2 regions of the Nonomuraea sp. NPDC050663 genome follow, and region 2 is predicted to be linked to the other one. Evidence: riboswitches for the same ligand, from Rfam matches in the RefSeq annotation. Region 2 holds a riboswitch; the other holds the start of a gene.

Region 1 (7,276 bases), on a different contig from region 2:
CGCCCGATGCACGGTCGAGCGGCGGATGCGTGCCCTGGGCCTGCAAGGAGTCCGCCGCGGCAAGAAGATCCGCACCACCACGGCCGATCCCGGCCATCAGAGGGCAGGCGATTTGGTCAGGCGTGACTTCACCGCGCCCCGGCCGGACACGGTCTGGGTCGCTGACTTCACCTACGTGGCCGCCTGGTGCGGGATCGTCTACGTCGCCTTCGTCGTCGATGTCTACTCCAGGGCGATCGTCGGCTGGGCGGCCGCGCTGTCCAAGCGCGCCGGCCTGGTGCTGGACGCCCTGGACATGGCGTTGTGGAGGCGTGACCGGGCCGGACGCCCCGCCGGGCCCGGCCTGGTTCATCACTCGGACGCCGGCAGCCAATACACCTGTTTCCGCTTCACCGCCCACCTGATGACCGCGGGCATCGACGCCTCCATCGGCACGGTCGGGGACGCGCTGGACCATGCGCTGATGGAATCGCAGATCGGCCTGTTCAAGACCGAGCTGATCAAACCCTGCGAGCCCTGGCGCAGCCTGGCCGAAGTGGAACTGGCCACCGCCGAATGGGTCGAGTGGTTCAACACGACCTGCCTGCGCTCCTCGATCGGCGATATCCCACCGGTGGAGTACGAAGCCTTCTACTACGCTCAACACCAGCCCAACGAGACCGTTGGAATCAACCCCTGAGCTCTCCATCAAAGCCGGGGCGCTTCATCCCCCTCGCCACGGAGGCCGTTGACGCCTGCTTGTTCACAACCATCTGCCGTTCGACGTGACCGGCGACCGTTGACGGTTGCCGCCTGGGCCAGTTGTCATCCGCGCTCCAGGTCACTATCCGTAACCAGCCTCCGCGCCGGCGAGCAATCGGTGCAGACAAATGAACTCAACCCGCACCCTTGCGGATCACTGGCGCGAGGTGGCTCGCGCGCCCCGCCGTGTGGCCGCTCTCCAGTTGTTCGGCGGCGCGTGCGGGGAGATCTCCAGAGTAAGGGGTTCGGTGACGGAATGGGGGCTCTGAGCAGCAGGCCCTTTATGGCTGTCTAGTTCGGGAGAATGCCTGTCGCATCAGCAGTCAGTCGATGCCGGTGGCGGCGATCAGAAGTGGTGTGAATGCAGTGTTGCGTGCCCAATCCCAGGGCGCTTGGGCCGCAGCAGAGGCTGTGGCCCGCTGCGTTCGCGTGGGCGGGATCTCTGGTATTCATCGTGCCATCACTCAGAGGCCTGGGGCGAAGGGCGAGGGCTCGGCCCAATAGGCAGAGCCTCCACCCTCTGGAGTGCTATTTCCAGCCCGATACGAGCGTCAGCTAGCTATTTCTCAAGCTGAGGCGTACTCTCCCGTATTGCGTCGGGAGGTGCCGTCTGCGTTATGTCCTCAAACTCAACGAATTCTATTGTGAGTTCGCCTGGTTTGAGGACTATCTTCCTGACCATGCGTCCTCGCATAGTTTTCAATGCGAACCCTAGGAGGATGATGAGTGCCAGGAGCGGCACTCCTCCTACGGTGAGGGCGTGCCACCAATCGACCACCATGCGCGTTTCCTGTCAAGAGAAGGCCATGCGCTGTGAGCGCCGCTTGCGATCTTCTGCTGGATCAGCTTGCGAGAGTCGTCCTCCGACAGAGCGGTGGCTCTGAGGTGCTCGAAGGCGAATTCGTAGTCGGCGACCAGCTCGAGATCCTCGACGATGCGGGCTCCGTAGAGCGACTCCAAGTACACAGCATCGTCGAGATCCTGGAACTTCACATGGACGAAGACGCCCGTGTTGATCGGATGCCTGCCGTCCAAGGGGAGGACTCGCACGCTCACATGCTGGAGCAGAGACTGCTCAAGCAGGCGCTACTGGCGGTCCATCCGGGCTTCGACCTGTGAGCGGATGCCGCTCTGGGTGATGCGGGCGACACCACGGGCGGCCACGATGACCTCACGGGCGCAAGTCCTCGGGTTGCAGAAGCCCCGGCATGAGCTGGGGTTCTCAGCCTCGATGCTCGATGGCTTCCGCCTCCAGCCCCAGCAGCGTTATGTACTCCTGAGGCAGGGCGTCTTCGTCATCTTCCCACCACCCGCGCTGGTCGGCGTCGTGGAGCAGACCGATAAGTTCGTCGAGCTTGTCTGCGTCGAGCTCGAAGAGCGCGGCCAGCGCCTCGATGTCGCCCACGCCCGGCATGGTCTTGGACGATTCGAGGCGGCTCATCTTGCGGGTTCCGGTGCCTGCCGCCCATCATGGGCAGAGCCCGGTTCGCTGCAAGGATGAGCTGATCAGCTCCCATGCCCGAGACAGTGGCTCCTCGGACAACACGTCTGCGGGCAGCAGCGGCCCGCCGATCTCCGGTTCCAAGACGAGCCGGATGAGGTCATGAAGCCGACCCGGGTCCGGATCGCCGACGATGCCGGCAGCCGCGGATCGGCGTCGAGGATGCGTTGATGATCGGCCGGAGGAGTGAACGCGGGGCAGTCGCCTCAGCTGGCGAGGTGCGATGGAGCCGAGCGTGAGGCTGAGATGCTCCTGCCCCCACCAGTGCCGGTCGAGCCGGATGCCGGATCTGCTCTCAGCAGCGGCGAAGGCTGACGACTGCCACGTCATCAGCCGCCGATCCCCGCGCGCGACCGGCAGCTGATCCAGCCACGCGTATTCCGTCTCCGGCGTCATCGTCGCCGGGGCCATGGGGTCGAACAAGGCGATCAGTGATCTGCCTGCGGCGTAGCCCATCATGGTCTGCGCGTTGATCGTCCAGTACAGCGCGAGTGCTTGGCCGGTGGCGGAGAGTTGGACCAGCCGAATCATCGCCCTGCTGCAAACCGGCTCGACCACGACGAGCCAGCCGTCATGGTGGCCGACCAGGGCACCGGCGTTCGATTCCGGATGTTCGACGTCACTTCAGCGGGCGGAAAGGACCCACTCGGGGTTGGCCACTAAGGCCGAGCAGAGCTCGTCCATGTCCATCCCGCTCACCCAGGTGACCGCTCCCTGATGGGGTATGAAATCGTCGGCGTAGGGATCCACCTGGTTCATCCTGCTCTCCCAGGGGCGGAGGTGATCACGACATTCCGCCGATGTGAGCCGCTTCGTCGGCTCACGGTTCCGAGAACGCAACACGCCGACAATCACGCCGGACCGACCGAGTACGCCTGGTTGCCGATATGCCGCGATCCACCCTGGCGGCCCGGCCATGGATCCGTCGATATGCCGATCTAGCCCAGCATGGGGGTAAGTCCCTGGATCGGGGGGAGGTGCACCACCGTGCCTGATGCGCCGCTCGCGTCGACCGTTCGGCCCGGATCGGGGTCTGGCGGGGGCTGGTGCGAGCGGATGGAGTGAGCAAGCGGCCCGGCGCCGTGTCCCTCCGCGACGGCTCGGGCGCGCCCACGAGGAGCACACTCCCGAGGATCGGCGCTCTCTTCTATGAGGCGGTAGTTGACGCTAAAGGGTTGGAAGGATACATTCCGGTAGATTTCACAGCAGTTCAGGGGAAATCCGGTGAGATGCCGGTGCGGACGCGCCACTGTATCCAGGACTCAGATCCTGGGAGCCAGGTCGCCTGAACGGCCGTGACCTCATTGCACGGGACGCGATATCCCTGAGGAGGCACGATGAGCGGACTGTCCGCTCCCACCACTATTCCCTTGCCACGCCTGCGTGTCTGGCTGCTGGCCGTACCCGTACTGCTGCTGATCGCCTACCTGGTCCTGATGGACAACGGGGCGGTCTCGCAGACCGGTGCCCTCCTCCACGAACTCATGCACGACGGGCGTCATCTGCTCGGCGTGCCGTGCCACTAGGAGCGGGCGTGATTCGGACCCTTGTGGTCAGGGGGCTGCTGCTTGGCCTCCTGGCCGGACTCGTCGCGGGCGGATTCGCCTTCTTCGTCGGTGAGCCGCGGATCGACAGTGCGATCGCGCTGGAGGAGGCGGCCGCCGCGGCGGCGCCTGCGGAACCCGAGCCTGCCGGGCACAGCCATGACGTGGAGATCAGCCGTCCGGTGCAGAAGGCCGGGTTGTTCCTGGCCACCGGACTGTACGGCCTGGCAGTGGGTGGAGTGTGCGCCCTGGTGATCGCGGGATTGCGCGGTCGTGTCGGGCCGAGGAACGAGGGCGGGCTGGCGCTGGCCGTCGCCGGGACGGCGTTCGTGGCCGTCATTCTTGTTCCCTTCCTGAAATATCCGGCCAACCCACCTGCCGTCGGTGACCCGGAGACGATCAACAGCCGCACGGTCCTGTATGTGGTGATGCTTCTGGTCGGCCTGGCCGCGACCGCCGTCGCGGTCGCCGTCTCGCGCAGGATCGCCGCCGGATCCTGGCAGCGCTGGATCGGCGCGGTGGCCGCCTTCCTGGTGCCGGTGATCGCCGCGTGGGTGCTGCTGCCGACGATCAACGAGGTACCCGACGGCTTCCCCGCCACGTTGTTGTGGGAGTTCCGGGTGGCCTCGCTGGGCACGCAGCTGGTGTTCTGGGCGGCGTTCGGCGTGCTGTTCGGGTGGGTCTCCGAGCGGGCATCCCGGCGTGCTGACGCCCTGGTCGCCGCCTGAGCGGCATGTTGCTCGTCCGGCATGCCGCGACTCCTGGCATGCGCGCTGCGTGCTTTCCCGCCGACGAGGACGCGGACCGGGCCTCGCTGGCCACGGCCGCGTCCCTGTCGGCGCGTATCGGGAAGGCGTCGTCCTTGTCGACGCGTATCAGGGAGGCGGGGTTCGCCTGGGTGTCGCCCGCCCCGGCCGCCGCGCAGACCGCGATGGCGCTGGGGTGGGAGGCTCGCCCGGTCGCGGCTCTGGCCGAGGCCGACCATGGGCGCTGGCGCGGCCTGCCGTACACGCAGGTCGCCGAAGACGAGCCTGAGGCGCTGGCCGCGTGGCTCGCCGATCCGGAGGCCGCGCCCCACGGTGGTGAAAGCCTGGCGGCGCTCGCCACGCGCGTCGCGGGGTGGATGGAGTCCGTGCGCGACGAGCCCGAGATCGTGGCGGTCTGCGACGCCGGTGCGATCAGAGCCGCCCTCGGTCACGCGCTCGGGCTCGGCCCGGCGCGGGCCGCCCTGTTCGATCTCGCGCCGCTGTCCACCACGCGGCTCGCGCCCGGTCGTGGCGGATGGCGCGTCGCCCATGTCAACCGGAAGGCCACGTCTTGACGATCACCTACCCGTTCAGCGCCGTCGTCGGACTCGACGACCTCAAGCTCGCGCTGCTGCTCAACGCAGTGTCGCCGCGCGTGGGAGGGGTGCTGGTGCGCGGCGAGAAGGGCACCGCCAAGTCCACGATCGTCCGCGCCCTGGCCGGCCAGCTGCCTGCTGTGCGGGTCGTGGCGGGCTGCCGCTTCGCCTGCGACCCGGCGGCGCCGGATCCCGGGTGCCCCGACGGCCCGCACGAGCCGGGCGAGCAGCGGTCTGTACGGCCGGCGGCGCTGGTCGAGCTGCCGGTGGGCGCCTCGGAGGACCGGCTGGCCGGTTCCCTGGACGTCGAGCGTGCGCTCACCGAGGGGGTGAAAGCCTTCGAGCCTGGCCTGCTGGCCGCCGCGCACCGGGGCGTGCTCTACGTCGACGAGGTCAACCTGCTCCACGACCATCTCGTCGACCTGCTGCTCGACGCGGCTGCCCTGGGCACCTGCTACGTCGAGCGGGAGTCGGTCTCGGTACGGCACGCGGCCCGTTTCCTGCTGGTCGGCACCATGAATCCGGAGGAGGGGGAGCTGCGGCCACAGCTTCTGGACCGTTTCGGCCTGACCGTCGAGGTGCGGGCCTCGCGCGACCCCGGGGAACGGGCGGAGGTGATCCGCCGCAGGCTGGCCTTCGACGCCGATCCCGACGCCTTCGCCGCCCGCTGGACCGGCGCCGAGTCGAAGCTGGCCGAGCGCATCGCCCTGGCTCGGGCGAGGCTGGCGGACGTGCGGTTGCCCGATGCGCGGCTGCGCCAGATCTCGACGGTCTGCGCGGCGTTCGAGGTCGATGGGCTGCGGGCGGACCTGGTGACCGCCCATGCCGCCATCGCGCACGCGGCCTGGCACGGGCGCGATCGGGTGACGACCGAGGACGTGCGGGCGACCGCCCGCCTGGCCCTGCCGCACCGCCGGCGGCGCGACCCCTTCGACGCGCCGGGGCTGGATGAGGAGCTGCTGGACCGGCTGCTGGCGGAGACCTCGGGAGACGACGACCCGCCGGACGGAGGCCCGGACGGCGGCACAGACGGAGGCACAGACAGCGGCCCGGACAGCGGCACAGACGGCCCGCCGGGACCCGACGGGCCTGACCACGACACACCGCCCGACCAGGACCGGAACGGGCCGCAGAACCGGGACGGGTCACAGGACCAGGAGAGGGCCTCGGGCGAGCACCGGCCCGGCCCGGACGGCGCCGATGGCACACAAGCCGATGGCACCCAAAAGGCCACAGACCCGGCCTCCGGAACAGCCGAACCCGGGCCTGAGTCCGGCACCGCGCAGGTGGCCGCGGTGGCGGCGCCGTACCGGGTGCCGCTGCTCGAGGTGCCCGGTGTAGGCGAGGGTGCGGCGGGGCGGCGTTCCCGCTCGCGGACGCCGCGCGGCCGGGCCACCGGCTCCCGCCACCCGGACGGCCGGGTTCGTGACCTGCACCTGGTCGCCACACTGCTGGCCGCCGCCCCCCACCAGCGGCAGCGCGGCAGGACCGGAGACGGGCTGCGGCTGCGGCAGGAGGACCTGCGCGAGACCGTCCGCGAAGGGCGGGAGGGCAACCTCGTGCTCTTCGTCGTCGACGCGAGCGGCTCGATGGCGGCCCGCAAACGCATGACGGCGGTCAAGACAGCCGTGCTGAGCCTGCTGCTCGACGCCTACCAGCGCCGGGACAAGGTCGGCCTGGTCACCTTCCGCGGCCACGCCGCGACCGTGGCGCTGCCGCCGACCTCCTCGGTCGAGGCGGGAGCGGCACGGCTGCGTTCGTTGCCGACCGGTGGGCGCACCCCGCTGGCAGCCGGACTGGTCACCGCCGCCGAGGTGCTGCGCGTGGAGCGGCTGCGCGACCCGGCCAGGCGTCCGCTGGTGGTGCTGGTGACCGACGGCCGGGTCACGGCGGGCGGTGACGTCGACCGGGCCGCCGGGTTGCTGCGCGGCACCGCCTGCGTGGTGGTCGACTGCGAGAGCGGCCCGGTACGGCTCGGCCTGGCCGTACGGCTGGCCGCGAGGCTGGGGGCTCCGCTGATGCCGCTCGAGGACCTGGGCTCTGCCGTACGCGACTATCGGAAGGCGGGCTGAGATGCCGCAGGGCAAGCCGGAGCAGGTCCCCGACGACGGGCTGACCACCAGGCAGCGCCGTACGAGACCGTTGTTG
Region 2 (7,276 bases):
ACGTCGCCCGCGGCCCGCTCGCGCAGTAACGGCCACAGGGCGCTGTCCTCGCCGGTGTGGTGCTTGTGCAGGATCAGGTGGAAGCGGTCCCACCGCCGGGCCAGGGCCCGCCAGGTGGCGCGCTCGGCGATCGGGACGCGGGCGACGGCCTCGCAGAAGGCGGTCAGGTCGCGGCGGAAGGCGTGGTGCACCAGGTACATGGCGCTCAGGTCGACCGGCCCCGCGGGCGCGGCGGCCTGGCCGGGGAGCATCAGTTGAGTCATGCCGTCAGGGTGCGGCACCCCACTTGGAAGTGACTCCAATCCTGATTTGTCGCCATCTCGGACCGATGTGTAACTCGCCGTGATCTGTGCATAACCTCTGGTAACAGATAGATCGTCGGGGGAGGGCGTCCATGCGGCGTCGGCAGTTCTTCGCGCTCGGGCTGGGGGTGGCCGCCAGCACCGCCGCCCTGGCCGCCTGCGGTTCCGGGCCGGGAACGGCGTCGCGGCTGGGTCCCGTCTCGGTCGTGGCCGCCGCCGCGCCGTGGACGCCGATGGCCCAGGCGTACGGCAGGGCGCTGGAGCAGCGGGGCTTCCCCCTCGCCGGACGCGACACCACCGGGCCGATCACCACGATCACCGTCACCGGCCTGCCCGCCCTGGCCGCCGCCGAGCTCAACCACGGCCGCCCGATCCTGGAGGTGGCCACCCCGCTGGCCCGCCTGGCCGGCGAGCCCGTCGTCGTCGTGGTCCCCGGGGGTTCGCGCTACACCCACTTCGACGCCTTCGCCGCGCAACTGGTCGCCGACCCCGCCCGCACCTTCCTGGCCGGAGGCCCCACGGGGGAGACCGACCACGTGCTGTTCGGGCTGATCGCCCGCGGTGTGGGCGCCGACTCGCGCCTGGTCGACTACTCCGGCTACGCCGCCAGCGCCGACTCCGTGCCGGCCCTGCTCAACGGCGCCGCGGCCGCCGCCGCGGGAACCCTCGACGCCTGGCGGCCGCACATCGCCCAGCGCCGCGTCCGGGTGCTCGCCGTCTCGACCGACGAGCGGGTCCCGGAGGTCGACGCGCCGACACTGAAGGAGTGCGGCGTCCGGGTCGACTTCGCCGAGTGGTGCGCCGCCTTCGGCCCGAAGGACATGGCCGACCCCGCCCGGCAGGCCGCGATGGCCGCCTGCGACGAGGCCGCCTACTCCGACCAGTGGCTCGACGCCTGCCGCAGCCGGGGCTGGACGCCGATGCCGCTCAGCGGCGAGGACTTCCGCGTCTGGCTGACCTCGGAGGTCGACCGTACCAGGGACGTGCTCATCGATCTCGGACTGCTCGACACGCCCGCCACAACATACCGGGGGTAGTTGCGGTCTGCGCCACTAGATGTAGGATCCTGCCCGTTGCTGGTTCGCCGCCCACACCAGGGTGGCGGAGCAAAAGGGAACCCCGTGCGAATCGGGGACTGCCCCGCAGCGGTGAGTGGGAACGACCGCCGTCATCGAGCACTGGGCGCATCACGCGCCTGGGAAGCGACGGCCAGTAGGAAGCATTGACGAGCCCACGAGTCCGAAGACCTGCCAGCGACGTGTCCATCCATGGGCCTCGAGGGCGGCTCCAGGGAGCTCCGTGCTCGCCTGCCTGCCCTCATACGGGGAAGAGCTCGCGAGGAGAGAGCGTGACACAGATCGTTTCCGCCGACCGCCGGCTGGCCATCGAGGAAGCCGCGGCACGGGTGATCGCCGACCCGGCCAACTCCAGGATCGCCGCCCGCCTGCTGGCCGAGGAGATCGCCGACGAGGCGGCCACGCACGGGGTGCGGTCGTTCTCCGAGTCGATCGCCGCCACCCACGCGGAAGGACTCGTCCAGGACTCCCTGGCCGCCTTCGTCGCGGCGCACGCCGGCGCGCTGGACGCCCTCGTCGACGACGACGCCGACGGGCGCTTCGAGTACTTCGGCCTGCGCACCGTCTACGACCGTTACCTGCTGCGCCACCCCGCCACCCGCGCGGTGCTGGAGCGCCCGCAGCACTTCTTCCTGCGGGTGGCCTGCGGCCTGTCCGACAGCGTCGAGGAGGCCGCCGAGCTCTACCGGCTCATGTCCGGCCTGGCCTACCTGCCGTCGTCGCCCACGCTGTTCAACTCCGGCGCCAGGCGTCCGCAGCTGTCGTCGTGCTTCCTGCTCGACTCGCCGCGCGACGAGCTCGAGGGCATCTACGACCGCTACGCCCAGGTCGCGCGGCTGTCGAAGTACGCCGGGGGCATCGGCATCGCCTGGACCCGGGTGCGCTCGCGCGGCTCGCTCATCCGCGGCACCAACGGCCACTCCAACGGCATCGTGCCCTGGCTGCGCACCCTCGACTCCAGCGTCGCCGCCGTCAACCAGGGCGGGCGCCGCAAGGGAGCCGCCTGCGTCTACCTCGAGTCCTGGCACGCCGACATCGAGGAGTTCCTGGAGCTGCGCGACAACACCGGCGAGGAGGCCCGCCGCACGCACAACCTCAACCTGGCCAACTGGATCCCCGACGAGTTCATGCGCAGGGTCGAGGCCGACGCCGACTGGTCGCTGTTCGACCCCAAGGCCGTCCCGCACCTGACCGACCTGTACGGCGACGCCTTCGACGAGGCCTACCGCCGGGCCGAGGCCGAGGGCCTGGCCACCAGGACCATCCCGGCCCGCACCCTCTACGGCCGCATGATGCGCACCCTGGCCCAGACCGGCAACGGCTGGATGACCTTCAAGGACGCCGCCAACCGCACCTCCAACCAGACCGCGCGGCCCGAGAACGTCATCCACCTGTCGAACCTGTGCACCGAGATCCTCGAGGTCACCAGCGACGCCGAGACCGCCGTCTGCAACCTCGGCTCGATCAACCTGGCCGCCCACGTGGCCGGCGGCGACGTCGACTTCGTGCGGCTGCGCGCGACCGTCCGCACCGCCGTACGGTTCCTCGACAAGACCATCGACCTGGGCTTCTACCCGACGCCCGAGGCCGAGCGCGCCAACCGGAAGTGGCGGCCGATCGGGCTGGGCGTGATGGGCCTGGCCGACGTCTTCTTCGCCCTGCGCCTGCCCTTCGACTCCCCGCAGGCCAGGGAGCTGTCCACGCGGATCGCCGAGGAGATCGCGCTGGCCGCCTACGACACCTCCGCCGACCTCGCGGTCGAGCGCGGGCGGCACCCCTCGTACGGCGACACGCGGGCCTTCCGGGGCGTGCTGCATCCCGACCACTACGGCGCGGCGACGAGCGTCGCGTGGGCCGCGCTGCGCTCCAAGATCGCCAAGACGGGTCTGCGCAACTCGCTGATGATCGCGATCGCGCCCACCGCGACGATCGCCTCCATCGCCGGATGCTACGAGTGCATCGAGCCGCAGGTCTCCAACGTCTTCAAGCGCGAGACCCTGTCGGGGGAGTTCCTCCAGGTCAACCGCTACCTCGTGCGCGACCTGCAGGAGCGCGGGCTGTGGACCCAGGAGATGCGCGACGCGATCAAGCGCGCCGACGGGTCCGTGCAGGACATCCCCGGCATCCCCGCCGACCTGCGGCAGCTCTACCGCACCGCCTGGGAGCTGCCCCAGAAGGCGCTGATCGACCTGGCGGCCGCGCGCATGCCGTACATCGACCAGTCGCAGTCGCTCAACCTCTTCATGGCCAGCCCCACCATCGGCAAGCTCTCGTCGATGTACGCCTACGCCTGGAAGAGCGGCCTGAAGACCACCTACTACCTGCGCTCGCGCCCCGCGACGCGCATCGCCCAGACGACGGTCACCGCCCAGGAGGCCGTGGCCTGCTCCCTTGAGAACCCCGAGTACTGCGAGGCGTGCCAGTGATGTTGCTCGACCCCGGAATGGACCTGACCCTGCGCCCGATGCGCTACCCGGACTTCTACGAGCGTTACCGGGCCGCCATCCGCAACACCTGGACGGTCGAGGAGATCGACCTCCACACCGACCTGGCCGACCTGCCCAGGATGACCGCCCAGGAGCGCCACCTGATCAACCGGCTGGTGGCCTTCTTCGCCACCGGCGACTCGATCGTCGCCAACAACCTGGTGCTCAACCTCTACCAGCACGTCAACGCCCCCGAGGCGCGCCTCTACCTCAGCAGGCAACTGTTCGAAGAGGCCGTGCACGTGCAGTTCTACCTGACGCTGCTCGACACCTACCTGCCCGACCTGGACGAGCGGATCAAGGCCTTCGCCGCCGTCGAGAACATCCCCTCGATCCGCGACAAGGCGGACTTCTGCTTCAAGTGGATCGACTCCCTGGGCGACCTGCGCGAGCTGCGTTCCCGCGAGGACCGCCGGGCCTTCCTGCTCAACCTGATCTGCTTCGCCGCCTGCATCGAGGGACTGTTCTTCTACGGCGCGTTCGCCTACGTCTACTGGTTCCGCTCCCGCGGCCTGCTCCAGGGCCTGGCCACCGGGACGAACTGGGTCTTCCGCGACGAGTCCATGCACATGGAGTTCGCCTTCAGCGTCGTCGACACCGTGCGCGCGGAGGAGCCCGGCCTGTTCGACGCCGACCTGGACAAGCAGGTCGTGGAGATGCTGGAGGAGGCGGTCGCCGCCGAGCTCGCCTTCGCCCGCGACCTGTGCGGCGACGGCATGCCCGGCATGAGCGCCGAGCAGATGCGCCAATACCTGGAATACGTCGCCGACCAGCGCCTGGTCCGCCTCGGCTTCGGCCGCAGGTACGGCACGGCCAACCCGTTCGCGTTCATGGAGCTGCAGGACGTCCAGGAACTCGCGAACTTCTTCGAACGGCGTGTCTCCGCCTACCAGGTGGCCGTGGAGGGCAATGTGACCTTTGACGAGGCTTTCTGATGTGATTGGACCATGAGTTTGTCCCAGAATTTGCTCAACCTGGCGGGCGGCGTTCTCGGAGCCGTCATCGTGGTCGAGCTGATCCGGAGACTCCTCATCCGAGCCACCACCAAGTGGTCGGCGGCCGAGCCGTTCCTGCGCCGTTGTGTCTGGCCGGGCTTCGCGGTCGCCGTCCTGGTGGCCTTCAACATCGGCTTCCTGCCCAACATGTTCGGCACCGACACGCAGGAGCAGGAGGTCGCCGCCCAGGTCGACCACGTGCTGGGCCTGCTCACCATCGTCGCCGCCACCTGGCTGGTCATCCAGGCCACCTACGCCGTCACCGACGTGGTGCTCAACCAGTTGGAACGCATCGACGGCGAGAGGGACCGCCGCGCCCGCCGCATCAGGACCCAGATCACCCTCGTGCGGCGGGTGGCCGCCGCCGTCATCGTGGTCATCGCCCTGGGCGCGATCCTGTTCAGCTTCCCCCAGGTGCGCGCGCTCGGCACCGGCCTGCTCGCCTCAGCCGGCATCGCGGGCGCCATCGTCGGCATCGCCGCCCAGTCCACGATCGGCAACATGCTGGCCGGGCTGCAGCTGGCCTTCAGCGACGCGCTGCGCCTCGACGACGTGGTCGTGGTCAACAACGAGTGGGGGCGCATCGAGGAGCTCACCCTCACCTACGTCGTGGTCCGCTCGTGGGACGAGCGGCGGCTGGTCTTCCCGGTGTCGTACTTCACCCAGAACCCGTTCGAGAACTGGACCAGGCACGGCAGCCGCGTCATCGGCCACGTCTACCTGCGCGTCGACTGGTCGGTGCCCGTTCCCGAGCTGCGGGAGGAGCTGCACGCCTTCGTCAAGGAGCACCCGCTCTGGGACCAGAAGGACTGGACCCTGCAGATCACCGACATCCTGCCCAACGGCCTCGTCGAGCTGCGGGCGCTGATGAGCGCGGCCGACTCGGCCTCGGTGTGGGACCTGAAGTGCGACGCGCGCGAGCACCTGGTGGAGTTCATCCGCACCCGTTACCCGCACACGCTGCCCAGCTTCCGTATCGAGCTAGGCCCCCGGGCGCAGAATGCGGGTGGCGCCCGCGATGAGGGCGGTGGCCAGGACCCAGCCTGAGACGATCAGCGTCCACGCCACCCACACCGTCCACCCCACCGGCTCCCACGCGCCGCGCGCCTCGAAGACGCTCACCGGCACGAGCAGATCCAAGGTGTACACGAACGGGTAGAAGGTGCGCATCTCGTCGGGGTCGACCTTGGTGGGCCGCCAGGTGGAGAAGACCAGGGTGCCGGCGGTGAGCAGCAGCGCCGCCCACACGCCCGCCAGCCAGCTGCGGTAGCCGTACCCGACCGTGACGTCGAGGAGGGCTCCCGCCATGCGGGCGCGGGGCCGGCGGGTGCCGGTCTGCCTGCGGCGTTTGGCCAGCAGCACCCGGCGCGCGTCGCTCTCGTGGCCGATGCGCCGGTACCAGGCGGCCAGCTGCTCGTAGGGGTGCGGCCGGTAGCCGCGCGTGTCGCGGGCCAGCCAGGCGATGCGGTCGTCGACGCTCCAGGTGCCGCGCATCGACTCGTACGTCAGGCCGTCGAGCAGCACCCGGGAGGGGTAGGATCCGGGGCGGTCGGAGAGCACGCCGATGCGCGAGTAGCGCAGGTTGACCTCGCCCTCGATGTGGCGGGGGAGTAGCACCAGCTCGTCGATCTGCATGTGGGTGACGTGCAGGCTGCGGTCCTCGGCGATGAGAGTGGCGTCGGAGATGAAGAGCGTGCCGGTGATCGTGCCGCTGCGCATGCGCACGGTGCCGCGCGCGGTGAAGCCGTCGTCGAGCTCGACCGCTCCGGCCGTGCAGTAGTCGAGGTTGATCGCGATCGGGCCCAGGGCGGTGATCTGCGCGCCGCGCAGGTACAGGCCGCCGGGGAAGGCGCCGCCGATCATGCGGATGCCGCCGGTGGCGGTCAGCTCGCGCAGGAACACCGCGCCGGTGACGGCGACGCCGCCCGCCCAGATCGCCCATTCGTGCTGTGAGCGTCCGACGAGGGGCGATTCCGGCTCGCGCACGTCGTAGTGGCCCGATTCGGAGGAGGCGCCGGGCGGCGGAGGGGAGCCGACGGTGGCGTGGCTGATGCGCAGCTGGCCCTCGATGCGCGCGTTGTCGATGCGCACCCCGTGGGCGATCGTCGAGCCGTTGAGGTCGAACACCCCGCTGACCTGCGCCCTGCTGGCGATCACGCGGTCGAGTTCGCAGCCGCGCAGCCGTACGCTCCTGGTCGTGGCGTCGGTCAGGTCGACGCCGCCGGCGTGGCAGTTGAGCAGGTGGAGCGTGGTCTCCAGCGCCGACTCCGACAGGTTGAGGTCGCCGACGACGCGCGCCCCGGCCAGCCGCAGCGCGGGCACCCGGCCGGGCTGTCGCTCGGCGGCGCCCAGGAGCAGCTCGGTGATGACCTCGGCGCGGATCTGGCGCTCGCGGCCCCAGGTGTGCGCCCGCGCCG

The links. Region 2 has a riboswitch for cobalamin ahead of ACIBH1_RS21365 (ribonucleoside-diphosphate reductase subunit alpha). Riboswitches for the same ligand answer to the same signal wherever they lie in the genome.
Positions count from the first base shown of each region.
Region 1: it holds a riboswitch for cobalamin, as region 2 does, so the genes downstream of both, ACIBH1_RS42955 (CbtB-domain containing protein) here and ACIBH1_RS21365 (ribonucleoside-diphosphate reductase subunit alpha) in region 2, are expected to answer to the same signal.

Region 1 covers NZ_JBITGL010000022.1:111,266-118,541, forward strand. The annotation lists partial or broken gene ACIBH1_RS42930 (IS3 family transposase) at 1-679, shown strand, start outside; gene ACIBH1_RS42935 (Scr1 family TA system antitoxin-like transcriptional regulator) at 1,489-1,791, opposite strand; gene ACIBH1_RS42940 (hypothetical protein) at 1,964-2,146, opposite strand; gene ACIBH1_RS42945 (hypothetical protein) at 2,210-2,773, opposite strand; gene ACIBH1_RS42950 (hypothetical protein) at 2,867-3,001, opposite strand; cobalamin riboswitch at 3,417-3,546, shown strand; gene ACIBH1_RS42955 (CbtB-domain containing protein) at 3,580-3,768, shown strand; gene ACIBH1_RS42960 (CbtA family protein) at 3,777-4,514, shown strand; gene ACIBH1_RS42965 (histidine phosphatase family protein) at 4,520-5,107, shown strand; gene ACIBH1_RS42970 (putative cobaltochelatase) at 5,104-7,200, shown strand; gene cobO (cob(I)yrinic acid a,c-diamide adenosyltransferase) at 7,202-7,276, shown strand, end outside.
Region 2 covers NZ_JBITGL010000006.1:228,245-235,520, reverse strand. The annotation lists gene ACIBH1_RS21375 (hemerythrin domain-containing protein) at 1-263, opposite strand, end outside; gene ACIBH1_RS21370 (tripartite tricarboxylate transporter substrate-binding protein) at 395-1,339, shown strand; cobalamin riboswitch at 1,363-1,572, shown strand; gene ACIBH1_RS21365 (ribonucleoside-diphosphate reductase subunit alpha) at 1,651-3,804, shown strand; gene ACIBH1_RS21360 (ribonucleotide-diphosphate reductase subunit beta) at 3,804-4,799, shown strand; gene ACIBH1_RS21355 (mechanosensitive ion channel family protein) at 4,812-5,906, shown strand; gene ACIBH1_RS21350 (hypothetical protein) at 5,841-7,276, opposite strand, start outside.